One region of the Streptomyces sp. NPDC015130 genome, then DNA from elsewhere that is predicted to be linked to it. Evidence: riboswitches for the same ligand, from Rfam matches in the RefSeq annotation. Region 1 holds a riboswitch; each other region holds the start of a gene.
The links. A riboswitch is a leader RNA that binds a small molecule or an ion and turns the genes downstream of it on or off. The one in region 1 is predicted to bind cyclic di-AMP.

Region 1 (3,809 bases):
GGCCGGCTGCTCGACGGCGTACATCCAGGTGATCTTGTGCCGGAGCTGGGTGAGCAGGGCCGTCAGAGCCGGGCTGCCGGAGGCCTGTGCCAGCGTCTCGTGGAACCAGCCGCCGAGCGAGCGCAGATCCTCCCCCTGGCCGCGCCTGGCCCGCTCCTGGCCCAGCCTGACCAGGCCGCGCAGCACCTTCAGATGGGCCTCGGTGCGGCGCTGCGCGGCGCGGGCGGCGCCGAGCGGTTCGAGCAGGGCCCGCATGTCGAGGAGATCGGCCGCCTCCTGCTCGGTGGGCTCGGCGACATGGGCGCCGGCGTGCCGGCGGGTGACGACGAAACCCTCGGACTCCAGGGTGCGCAGGGCCTCGCGGACCGGGACACGGGAGACCCCGTAGCGACGGGCGAGCTGCTCCTCGGTCAGCCGCCCACCCCGCTCGAAGACACCGGAGACGATGTCGTCCCGGATCGCCGTGCACACCGATTGCGCGGGAACGCGCATGTCCGACCTCCGCCTTTGGTCCGCGAGAGACAATTCGGGTGACGCCTGTTCTGCGTCCGTCCCGTGCTCTTCGTGTGCTCGTCCCGTACTCGTTCCGAGCCTGTTCCGAGCTTGTTCCGTGACTCTATTGCAGCGGGCCGGAATTTCCGATGCCCGCATGGAATCCAGGCTCATACATTTCGGTCGCCCGGTCGACGAAAAAGCCCCGGCTCAGTACGAGCCGGGGCTTTTGCGACGCGATCGACGTGGTGTCAGAGGCTGACGCCGCGGGCGCGGAGGTAGGAGATCGGGTTCAGGTCCGAGCCGTAGTCGGATCCCGTGCGTGCCTCGAAGTGGAGGTGCGGGCCGGTCGAGTTGCCGGACGAGCCGGAGACGCCTATCTGCTGACCCGGCTCGACGGTCTGGCCGACGTAGACCCCGATGGACGAGAGGTGACCGTACTGGGTGTACGTGCCGTCGTTCATCCGGATGACGATGTTGTTGCCGTACGCGCCGCCCCAGCCGGCCTCGACGACGGTGCCGGAGCCGACGGAGACGACCGAGCTGCCGTAGGAGGCGTGGAAGTCGATGCCGGAGTGGCTGCCGGAGGACCAGAGCGAGCCGCCGGTCTTGTAGCCGGTGGTCACGTACGAGCCGGCCACGGGGAGCTGGAAGGAGTTGAGGCGGCGGCGCTCGGCCTCGCGGGCGGCGCGCTCGCGCTCCTCGCGGACCTCCTTGGCGCGGGCCTCGGCCTTGCGCTTCGCCTCGGCGCGGGCCTCCGCCTGGGCCTTCTCCTTGGCGACGGCCTCGAAGGCCTCCTGCTCCTGGGCGGCGGCCTGGGCGTCGATCCGGTCCGCGATCGAGTCCTCGGTGATCACCTTGATGCGGCCGGTGTCCTCGGCGGAGCGGTTGTCCGCGTCGGCAGCGAGCGCCGGGGAGGCGAGGGTTCCGATGACGCCGGTGGTGGCGAGCGTCGCGACGCCGGCGATGCCCACGCTGCGGCGCGCCATCCGGCTCGGACCACGATGCTTCCCGGTGGCACGGGTGAACGCCATGTAGAGGCTGATCCTTTCCTTCCCTCTCGCCTACCGGGTTAGCTGACGGGTTCGGAGCAGGAAGGTCTCCTACGAGCCCCTCCGTACGAGACGAAGGCGCCCGATTCACCCCAGGGACTGTGTGGGTCCCCGGCTCCCCAGGCTCGCGCCTGACGGGGACTCGGCGATGACTGTCCGCTGCCGCGAGTGCGGCGCGTACAACTGACGAACAGACGGACCGACGCTATGCGGATCGTCTGTCAATCGGCAAACAGACGCGTCAGTTTGTAAGACATGCCACAGGGCAGACGACCACCCTTGCCCGCAATCCGGACAAACGGGAAGGCCTCGACGAAACCGTGACGTCGAGGCCTTCCGTCGCCGGGTCGGCATGTGCGACCCGGCGGTCGGCGCGTGCGATCAGCCGGTCACCACGGTGACTTCACCGATGCCGAGCGCCCGCACGGGCTCGGCGATCTCCGCCGCGTCGCCCACGAGCACGGTGACGAGCCGGTCCACGGGGAAGGCGCTGACCACGGCCGCGGTCGCCTCGACCGTCCCCGTCTCGGCGAGGCGCGCGTACAACTGGGCCTGGTAGTCGTCCGGGAGGTGCTGCTCGACCTGGTCGGAGAGCGTCCCGGCGACCGAGGCGGCCGTCTCGTACTTGAGCGGTGCCACGCCCACCAGGTTCTGCACGGCCGTCTCGCGCTCGGCGTCCGTGAGGCCCTCCGCGGCGAGCGTCCGCAGCACCTTCCACAGGTCGTCAAGTGCCGGGCCGGTGTTGGGGGTGTCGACGGAGCCGCTGATGGCGAGCATCGACGCGCCGTTCCCCTCGGCGTCGGAGCGGAGCACCTGCCCGAAGGCCCGCACGCCGTACGTGTAGCCCTTCTCCTCGCGCAGGACCCGGTCGAGGCGGGAGGTCAGCGTGCCGCCGAGGCAGTACGTGCCGAGGACCTGGGCCGCCCAGACGCTGTCGTGGCGGTCCGGACCGATCCGGCCGATCAGCAACTGGGTCTGCACCGCGCCGGGACGGTCCACGATGACGACCCGTCCGGTGTCGTCGGCGGTGATCGGCGGCATCGCGAGCGTCTCGGCCGGCTCGCCGGTCCAGGCGCCCAGCGTCTCGGCGAGGACCTTGTCCAGGTCGACGCCCGTCAGATCGCCCACCACCACGGCGGTGGCCGTGCCGGGACGGACGTACGCCTCGTAGAAGGCACGCACGGCGGCGGCGTCGATCGCGGAGACCGTCTCCTCCGTGCCCTGGCGCGGCCGGGACATCCGCGAATCGGCCGGGAAGAGCTCCTTGGAGAGCTGCTTGGCGGCGCGGCGGGCCGGGTTGGCCGTCTCGTGCGGGATCTCGTCGAGGCGGTTGCGCACGAGGCGCTCGATCTCGGTCTCCAGGAACGCCGGGGCGATCAGCGCCTCGGAGAGCAGCCCGAGCGCCTTGGGCAGCCGGGAGACGGGCACCTCGAGGGAGACCCGGACGCCCGGGTGGTCCGCGTGCGCGTCGAGCGTGGCACCGCAGCGCTCCAGCTCGGCCGCGAACTCCTCGGCGTCGCGCTGGTCCGTGCCCTCGGAGAGGGCCCGGGCCATGATCGTGGCGACGCCGTCGAGACCGGCCGGCTCGGCGTCCAGCGGGGCCGGCAGGAAGAGCTCCACGGCCACGACCTGCTGACCGGGGCGGTGGCTGGTCAGCACGGTCAGGCCGTTGGCCAGGGAGCCGCGGTCCGGGGCCGGGAAGGCCCAGGGCCTGGCGACGCCCGGCTCGGGCTGCGGGTGGAAGTCCATGCTCGTCAAAGACACGGCAGCGTCGGTCACTGGTCCGCTCCCTCTCCCTCGTCGCTGTCGCTCTCGCTCTGTTCGGTGGCCACCGGCTCGTAGACGAGCACCGCGCGGTTGTCGGGGCGCAGCCGGGCCTCGGCGGCCGCCCGCACCTCCTCGGCGGTGATGTCGAGGACCCGGTCGACGGCGGTCAGGGCGAGCTGCGGGTCGCCGAACAGCACGGCGAACCGGCACAGTTCGTCGGCGCGGCCCGCGACGGTGCCGAGCCGGTCGAGCCACTCCCGCTCCAACTGGGCCTGTGCGCGCTCCATCTCCTCGGGCGTCGGGCCCTCGGCGGCGAAGCGGGCGAGCTCCTCGTCGACGGCCGCCTCGATCTGCGGGACCTCGACGCCGCCGGAGGTCTTGACGTCCAGCCAGCCCAGCGAGGGCGCCCCGGCGAGCCGCAGCAGGCCGAAGCCGGCGGCGACGGCCGTACGGTCCCGGCGGACCAGGCGGTTGTGCAGACGGGAGGACTCGCCACCA
Region 2 (3,809 bases), on a different contig from region 1:
TGCTGACGCGCCTGCCCGACCTGCGACTCGCGGTCGATCCGGCCGAACTGCGGTGGCGCGGAGGGCTCATCATGCGGGGATTGCGCACGCTTCCGGTGGATTTCACCCCTTCCGTATGCCTGCTGTGAGTTGACGGACCGTCAGAAATGTGATCTTCACGTGATCGGGGGTCCATCGACTTGTGACGAGCGTTCGAATGCCGCTACGTTTCCCGGCAAGTTTCAGCCGTCACGTGAAAGGCGTTCCTATGCGATCCGGGAACGGTCGACATCGTCGCCCCCGTCAGGCCCCCGCCATCGTCGTCGCCGCGGGTGTGACCGGCTCCGCCCTGGCGCTGCCGCTGCTCGCCACCGGCTCCGCCTCCGCCGCCGACGCCGCGACCTGGGACCGGGTCGCCGAGTGCGAGTCCGGCGGCCAGTGGAGCGCCAACTTCGGCAACGGCATGTACGGCGGCCTCCAGTTCACCCAGGAGAGCTGGGAGCGGAACGGTGGTCTCGACTACGCGCCCAGCCCCGATCTGGCCAGCCGCGCCCAGCAGATCGCGATCGCCGACAAGGCGTTCGCGGCCGGCGGCAAGGACTGGGCCACCTGCGCGCCCATCGCCGGTCTGACCAAGGACGGCAAGGCGACCGGGGTCGACCCGGGCCCGGCCACCGGCCCGCAGGAGCCCACGGGACCGGTCGCGGAGTCGAACCGGACCGCTGGCACCCCGGTCGCGCCCTCGCAGGCCGCCACCGAGAAGGCGGCCGAGAAGGCCGCCGAGCGGTCCGCCGCGCCCACGCGGGCTTCCGAGGGCACCGAGGCGCCCCGTGAGGCCTCTGAGGCTCCCGTCGCGCCCACCACCCCCGCGGACTCCGCCGCGCCGGTGAGCCCGACCGCGCCGTCGACGGGGACGACCCCCGACGGCTCGACCTCTCCGAGCGCACCCGGCGACCCCTCCGTGCCGGGCACGCCGACCACCCCGGGCACCCCGACCACGCCCGACACGTCCCTTACGCCCGAATCGCCCGAGACGCCGAAGGGTGACGCCTCGTCGGCCACGCCCGGCACCGGCAAGCACCGGGGTGAAGCAGCTCCGGAGGAAACCGGCGCAACGGACACTCCGGTCGAATCCGGTCGACACGCTTCACCGAAGGACAAGCTGGCGGAAACCCCCGCGGCGAAGCCCACGGCTGACGCGACGAAGGATTCGGGCGCAACGGACAGTCAGGACACTTCGGACGCGTACACCGTGCAGCCGGGTGACAACCTGTCCGAGATCGCACAGGAGAACGAACTCCCCGGCGGCTGGAACGCCCTCTACGACGCCAACCGCGGGACGGTGGGCACCGATCCGGACCTCATCGTCCCTGGTCAGAGCCTTGACCTGACGGTCGGTTCGGAGGAGGCGGCGAAGTAGTTCGAGGGCTTATGTCCGGTTCTGGGCAAGTGAGACATGGGTCTCTTCGCCCCAACTGGCGTGTCACGTCCGCGAACTTCGCTCCCGTCACCTCCCACCTGCACAAACACACCCCGCCGGAAGGCAAGTAAGGGCGGAATTTCCGCATTACGCCTCTTTGAACTTCCGGCGGGTCTGTGTCTACGGTCGTCACCGCTCGCCACCGCGGGCCCCGTCGACCGAAACGCCGAATCCTGCCGTCGGCCGATGGGAACAGTCGTCGCGAAAGCGCCGAAGGCAGGAGTGGGGGACCCAAGGTAAGTGCCGGTCCCGGCCGTTGAGACAGACGGCCGAAGACCGGCTTGGGGTGAAGCCGCGTGCTAGGACACGCGGCCGGGCAACTTTCCGGCCCGAACCCGACAGCTCACCTCACAGGCGTCGGTGAGGAGAATCTCCATGCTGTTTTCCGGCAAGGGCAAACACCGTCGTCCCTCCAAGGCCACCCAGGTCGCCACGATCGTCGGCGTCACCGGTGTCGCCGTGGCCGCCCCGCTGATGACCGCGGGCACCGCCTCGGCCGCCACGGCCTCCGAGTGGGACCGCGTCGCCCAGTGCGAGTCCGGCGGCAACTGGTCCATCAACACCGGCAACGGCTACTACGGCGGCCTGCAGTTCTCCGCCTCCACCTGGGCCGCGTACGGCGGCACCGCGTACGCCGCGACCGCCAACCAGGCCACGAAGTCCCAGCAGATCACCATTGCCGAGAAGGTCCTCGCGGGCCAGGGCAAGGGTGCCTGGCCGAGCTGTGGCGTGGGCCTCTCCCGTGCCTCCTACGACGGCGGCGCCGCCGAGAGCGCGCCGAAGCAGAGCGCGCCGAAGAAGAGCGTGCAGCAGCAGTCGCAGCAGACCCAGCCGCGCCCGGAGCGGAAGGCCGAGCAGCCGACCAGCCGCAGCGAGCAGCGCCAGGCCCCGAAGAAGGCGCAGCAGTACGCCGCGCCGAAGGCCGCCGCGCAGAAGACCGTCACCACCCCGGCCGGCAAGGTCGTCAAGAAGGGCGACGGCGAGTACAAGGTCGTCGCCGGCGACACCCTCGGCAAGATCGCCGAGGCGCACGGCGTCGAGGGCGGCTGGGCCGAGCTCTTCGAGCTGAACCAGGACGTCGTCGAGAACGCCGACCTCATCTACGTCGGCCAGCAGCTCCACCTGAAGTGACCCTGACGGGTCCGACGAGTCCGGCGGCTCGTCCGACCCCGACGACCCTCCCGCGGTGACCACCCCGGTCCGGCGTGCCCTCCCCCGTGCGCGCCGGACCGGGGTTCCGCGCATCCGGCCGGGGCGACCTCATGGTTACTGTCCAGTAGATCTGGGGCCCTTCGTCCCTTATTGCATGCCCTTGGGTCCTTTTTCGTCCCAGGGGGCGGGCGCGCGGCCGACCCGGGCCCCCGCGCCGGTTAGGCTCTTGCCGCAAGGCCGATCGACCCTGTACCGACCTTGCGTCACATTCAGCGTCACATCCCAGAAGGAGATGCTCGTGCCGTCCATCGACGTCGTCGTAGCCCGGGAAATCCTGGACTCCCGAGGCAACCCCACGGTCGAGGTCGAGGTCGGCCTCGACGACGGCAGCACCGGCCGTGCTGCCGTTCCGTCCGGCGCCTCCACCGGTGCGTTCGAGGCCATCGAGCTTCGCGACGGTGACCCCAACCGCTACCTGGGCAAGGGTGTCGAGAAGGCCGTCCTCGCCGTCATCGAGCAGATCGGCCCGGAGCTCGTCGGCTACGACGCCACCGAGCAGCGCCTGATCGACCAGGCCATGTTCGACCTGGACGCCACCGAGAACAAGGGCTCGCTCGGCGCGAACGCCATCCTCGGTGTCTCCCTGGCCGTCGCGCACGCCGCGTCCGAGGCCTCCGACCTCCCGCTCTTCCGCTACCTCGGCGGCCCGAACGCGCACCTGCTGCCCGTTCCGATGATGAACATCCTCAACGGTGGGTCGCACGCGGACTCCAACGTCGACATCCAGGAGTTCATGATCGCCCCGATCGGCGCGGAGTCCTTCTCCGAGGCCCTTCGCTGGGGTGCGGAGATCTACCACACGCTGAAGGGCGTGCTGAAGCGCAAGGGCCTCTCCACCGGCCTCGGCGACGAGGGCGGCTTCGCCCCGAACCTGGAGTCGAACCGCGCCGCCCTGGACCTCATCGTCGAGGCCATCAAGGAGGCCGGCTACACCCCGGGCACCGACGTCGCGCTCGCGCTCGACGTGGCCGCGTCCGAGTTCTACAAGGACGGCGCGTACGAGTTCGAGGGCAAGTCCCGCTCGGCCGCCGAGATGACCGAGTACTACGAGGAGCTCGTCTCCGCGTACCCGATGGTCTCCATCGAGGACCCGCTGTTCGAGGACGACTGGGCGGGCTGGAAGGTCCTCACCGACAAG
Region 3 (3,809 bases), on a different contig from region 1:
CGGGGTGCGGGTCCTCAACGAGCGGGTGCTGCGCGAGACCGGCGTGGGCGAGCGGGACCTCGCGGCCGTGGAGGAGCGCGAGCACGTCGAGCTGGAACAGCGCACCCGGCGCTACCGGGGCGACCGTCCGCCCGTTCCGCTCGACGGCAGGACGGTCGTGGTCGTGGACGACGGGCTGGCCACGGGCGCGACGGCGCTGGCCGCCTGCCGGGTGGTCCGCGCCAAGGGTGCCGCACGGATCGTCCTCGCCGTCCCGGTCGCCCCGCCCGGCTGGAACGCCCGCCTCGGGGGAGAGGCCGACGAGACCGTCAGCGTCCGTGAGCCCGACTTCTTCTACGCGATCGGCCAGTTCTACCGCGACTTCACGCAGACGTCCGACGAGGAGGTGCTCGACTGTCTCGCCCGCGGCCGGGCCGCGCGCGGCCCCGTCGTGCGGGACACGGACGTCCGCATCCCGGCGACCGGTGCCACTCTCGCCGGGCGGCTCGCCGTCCCCGACGGCGCGACCGGCATCGTCCTCTTCGCCCACGGGAGCGGCAGCAGCCGGCACAGCCCGCGCAATCGCGCGGTCGCGGATGCCCTGAACCAGGCGGGGCTCGGGACGCTGCTGTTCGACCTGCTGACCGAGGCCGAGGCCACCGACCGGGCACGCGTCTTCGACACCCCGCTGCTCGCCGGACGGCTGACGAGCGCCACGGAGTGGCTGGCCGGACGTCCCGAGGGCGGCGCGCTGCCGCTCGGCTACTTCGGGGCGAGCACGGGCGCGGCCGCCGCCCTGTGGGCGGCGGCCGATCCCGCCTCCGATGTCGCCGCCGTCGTCTCGCGCGGCGGCCGGCCCGACCTGGCGGGCGAGCACCTGGCCCGGGTGCGGGCCCCGACCCTCCTCGTGGTGGGCGGCCGGGACGCGCTCGTCCTGGACCTCAACAAGCGTGCGCAGGCCCTGCTGCGCTGTGAGAACCGGCTGACCCTCGTCGCCGGCGCCACTCACCTCTTCGAGGAGCCCGGGGCCCTGGAAGAGGTGGCGGAGCTGGCCACGGACTGGTTCGCCGAGTGGTTCGGGCGTCGCGAGGTCCGTTGACGTCCTAGGGCGTGTTGCGAAAGTCCCGCCTGCCCGACGGCGTCTGGCACGCACGCTCGCCGCGTTGTCGGGATCACCCCGATACATCCAGTATCGGGGCGACCCTCCGCCTTGCGATCGCACGCACCAGACGCCGTCGGGCCCGCCCTTCGGGCGGCCGGCGCTACTTTCGCAACACGCCCTAGTAGGGGCCGTTGACGTTGTCGATGGAGCCGTAGCGGTCCGCCGCGTAGTTGCAGGCGGCCGTGATGTTGGCGACCGGGTCGAACAGGTCCGTGGACGTGCCCGGCACGTGATAGGCGTCGAAGGTCGGCTGGATCACCTGGAGCAGGCCCTTCGACGGGGTGCCGGCCGCGGCGTTGGAGTCCCAGTTGTTGATGGCCAGCGGGTTGCCGGAGGACTCGCGCATCACGTTGCGGAGGATGCCGTCGTACGAACCGGGGATGCCGTTGCGGGCCATGATGTCCAGCGACTCGCGGATCCAGCCGTCGAGGTTGTCGGCGTACCGGGCGGCGGCGACCGGTGCGGCCTGGACGGCGGGCGCGGCGGCGGAGGCACCCGAGACGGCGGCCGGGGCGGCGGCGCGGCGCTCGGAGCGGCTCGCCCGTTCGGCCGACGCGGAGCTCTTCTTCGGAGCGGTCTTCGGCGCGGTCTTCTGGGCGGTCTTCTTCTGCGCGGCGGCGGGCGCGGGGGCGGACTTCGCGGAATCCCGACGAATCGTCAGTTCCAGACCGGGGTGAATGAGTGACGGATTGTCACCCACGGCGGACTTGTTGACCCGGTAAAGAGACTTCCAGCCGCCCTGAATTCCCTTCTTCTGGGCGATCAGGGAAAGCGAGTCGCCGCTCACCACGGTGTACGTGCGCGCGGCTGCGGGGGCCGAGGGAGCGGCGGCCGGCGCGGCGACGGGCTGTGCGGCGAAGGGCTGCGCGACGGCCTGCGGAGCGGCCGAGACCGTCTCGGCGCCGGCCGTGGCGGGGATGACCAGCGGAAGGGCCAGGGCGACGCCGCCCGTGCCGGCGAGGGCGAGGCCCCGGGAGACGGTGCGGTGTCGGGGGCGGCGGTGCTTACCGTGTGCAGGCATGACGGATTCCTCTCCGGCGCCTGCGGGGTGAGCTGTCGGGTTCGGACGGGAGATGTCCGGCCGCGCACACGCGGCTTCACCCCGAGCCGTTCCGGAATCCGGACCGGCGAATTCGTGGGTCCCCCGCTCCTGCCGTCGGGTGAAAGGGAGGTGTTTCGAACGGCGGCAGGATTAGGCGTTCCGCTCGAATGGGGGTGACCGTAGGCCAGCATTGCGGCGGATAACAAGAGGATCAGTTCGGCCGCTCATGGAATTGGATCTCCGAATTCGGAGAATTCAAGATCGACCTGACCGCGGCCCCGGTGAACTTCCAAGTGCGGTACGGCCTGCGGGCGTGCGGCCGTCCGACGGGGGCCGGGGAAAGTGAACCGCGTCACCACGAGAGCAATGTCCGAATATGGGCTGTAATTCCGTTGGTAAGTAAATGGGTGGAAATTGGCCCCGGTGAGCCGTTCGTCCGCGTCGGGGTGGAAGGGGGCGAGTCGGGTGCGCAAAAGTCGCAAACCAGACATTCATCTTGAAAGATGGAGGCACCCGACACAGGAGTCATCCGCATGCCGACCCCCTCCGCCCCGCTCAGCCCGGACGCCCTCGACCGCGAGGCCGCCGCTCTCTTCGAGAGCGCCACCTGGCAGCGGATCGTCACGGACTGGACCACCCCCGCACCCGCCCCCGCACCCGCCTCTGCTCCGGTCCCGGAGGCCGCCCCTGTGCCCGCACCCGGCCGGCCCGCACCCGCCGACTGGAGGGCCCTGCTCAGCGTGCCCGTGGACCGGCTCGTCTCCGACGCGCTTGACGCGCTGCCGCCGCCGGCCCCCACCGGACGCACGCTCCCCGGCCGGATCGGAGCCGTGCTCCCGGACCGTCTGCACGCCTGGCGCCGGATCGGCAGCCCCGAGCTGCGCCCCTCGGTCCACCTCGGCTACGCGCGGCTGGTGCTCACCGAATGGGGCTGGCAGAACGCCCCGTACAAGCTGCGCGACGTGCGGGGAGCGCGCTGCGTCTGCGGCGCGCTCCTCGCCGCCCACCGCCTCGGCTACGGCAGCGCGGACACCATGAACGAGGCGGCGGCCTGGATCATGGCCGAGCTGCGGTCGCAGGGGTGGCGCGAACTGATCGGTCCCTGGAACCGGGCCCCGGGCCGGACGGCCGCCGAGGCGCTGGGCCTGCTCGACGCGACGATCCGCCGCGCCGAGCAGGCCGGCCGGTGAGCGTCGGTCAGCCGGTGACGCTCGGCGACCCGGTCTCGATGTGGCCGGTGTACCGGCGCGACCAGGTCCCGTCGATGTCGGCGAGGATCGTGAAGTCGTACCAGCCGTTGTTGTGGGCCACCGCGTTGAAGAAGTCCTCGCGGCTGGAGTTCGCCGGGACCGTGTACGTCCACGGCCCGTCCGTGCGGTAGGCGTTCGAGCGGATCGTGAACGTCACCGGTCCGGCCGAGGCGTTGGTCATCCTGAACCACAGGGCCGTCCGGCCCGTTCCCGACTCGGGCGCGAACCGGGCGGCGACCTCCACGGCCTTGCCCGCCTTCGAGGCGTCGCCGATGAACCGCCGCAGGAAGCGGTTGGGGCCCATCATCGAGATGTCGTACTTACCGGAACCCGAGCCGAGGCCGATGTTGAAGTAGTCGGAGGCCGTGCCGCCCGG

Region 2: it holds a riboswitch for cyclic di-AMP, as region 1 does, so the genes downstream of both, ACF08F_RS23930 (transglycosylase family protein) here and ACF08F_RS31645 (M23 family metallopeptidase) in region 1, are expected to answer to the same signal.
Region 3: it holds a riboswitch for cyclic di-AMP, as region 1 does, so the genes downstream of both, ACF08F_RS36315 (transglycosylase SLT domain-containing protein) here and ACF08F_RS31645 (M23 family metallopeptidase) in region 1, are expected to answer to the same signal.

What each region holds. Positions count from the first base shown of each region.
Region 1 is NZ_JBIBVC010000019.1:145,919-149,727, reverse strand. It holds gene ACF08F_RS31650 (GntR family transcriptional regulator) at 1-492, opposite strand, end outside; gene ACF08F_RS31645 (M23 family metallopeptidase) at 744-1,526, opposite strand; cyclic di-AMP (ydaO/yuaA leader) riboswitch at 1,539-1,702, opposite strand; gene ACF08F_RS31640 (M16 family metallopeptidase) at 1,926-3,293, opposite strand; gene ACF08F_RS31635 (M16 family metallopeptidase) at 3,320-3,809, opposite strand, start outside.
Region 2 is NZ_JBIBVC010000011.1:221,651-225,459, forward strand. It holds gene ACF08F_RS23920 (cytochrome P450) at 1-128, shown strand, start outside; gene ACF08F_RS23925 (transglycosylase family protein) at 314-1,399, shown strand; cyclic di-AMP (ydaO/yuaA leader) riboswitch at 1,658-1,831, shown strand; gene ACF08F_RS23930 (transglycosylase family protein) at 1,835-2,590, shown strand; gene eno (phosphopyruvate hydratase) at 2,904-3,809, shown strand, end outside.
Region 3 is NZ_JBIBVC010000028.1:47,954-51,762, reverse strand. It holds gene ACF08F_RS36320 (alpha/beta family hydrolase) at 1-1,078, shown strand, start outside; gene ACF08F_RS36315 (transglycosylase SLT domain-containing protein) at 1,260-2,162, opposite strand; cyclic di-AMP (ydaO/yuaA leader) riboswitch at 2,167-2,350, opposite strand; gene ACF08F_RS36310 (hypothetical protein) at 2,717-3,373, shown strand; gene ACF08F_RS36305 (phosphocholine-specific phospholipase C) at 3,381-3,809, opposite strand, start outside.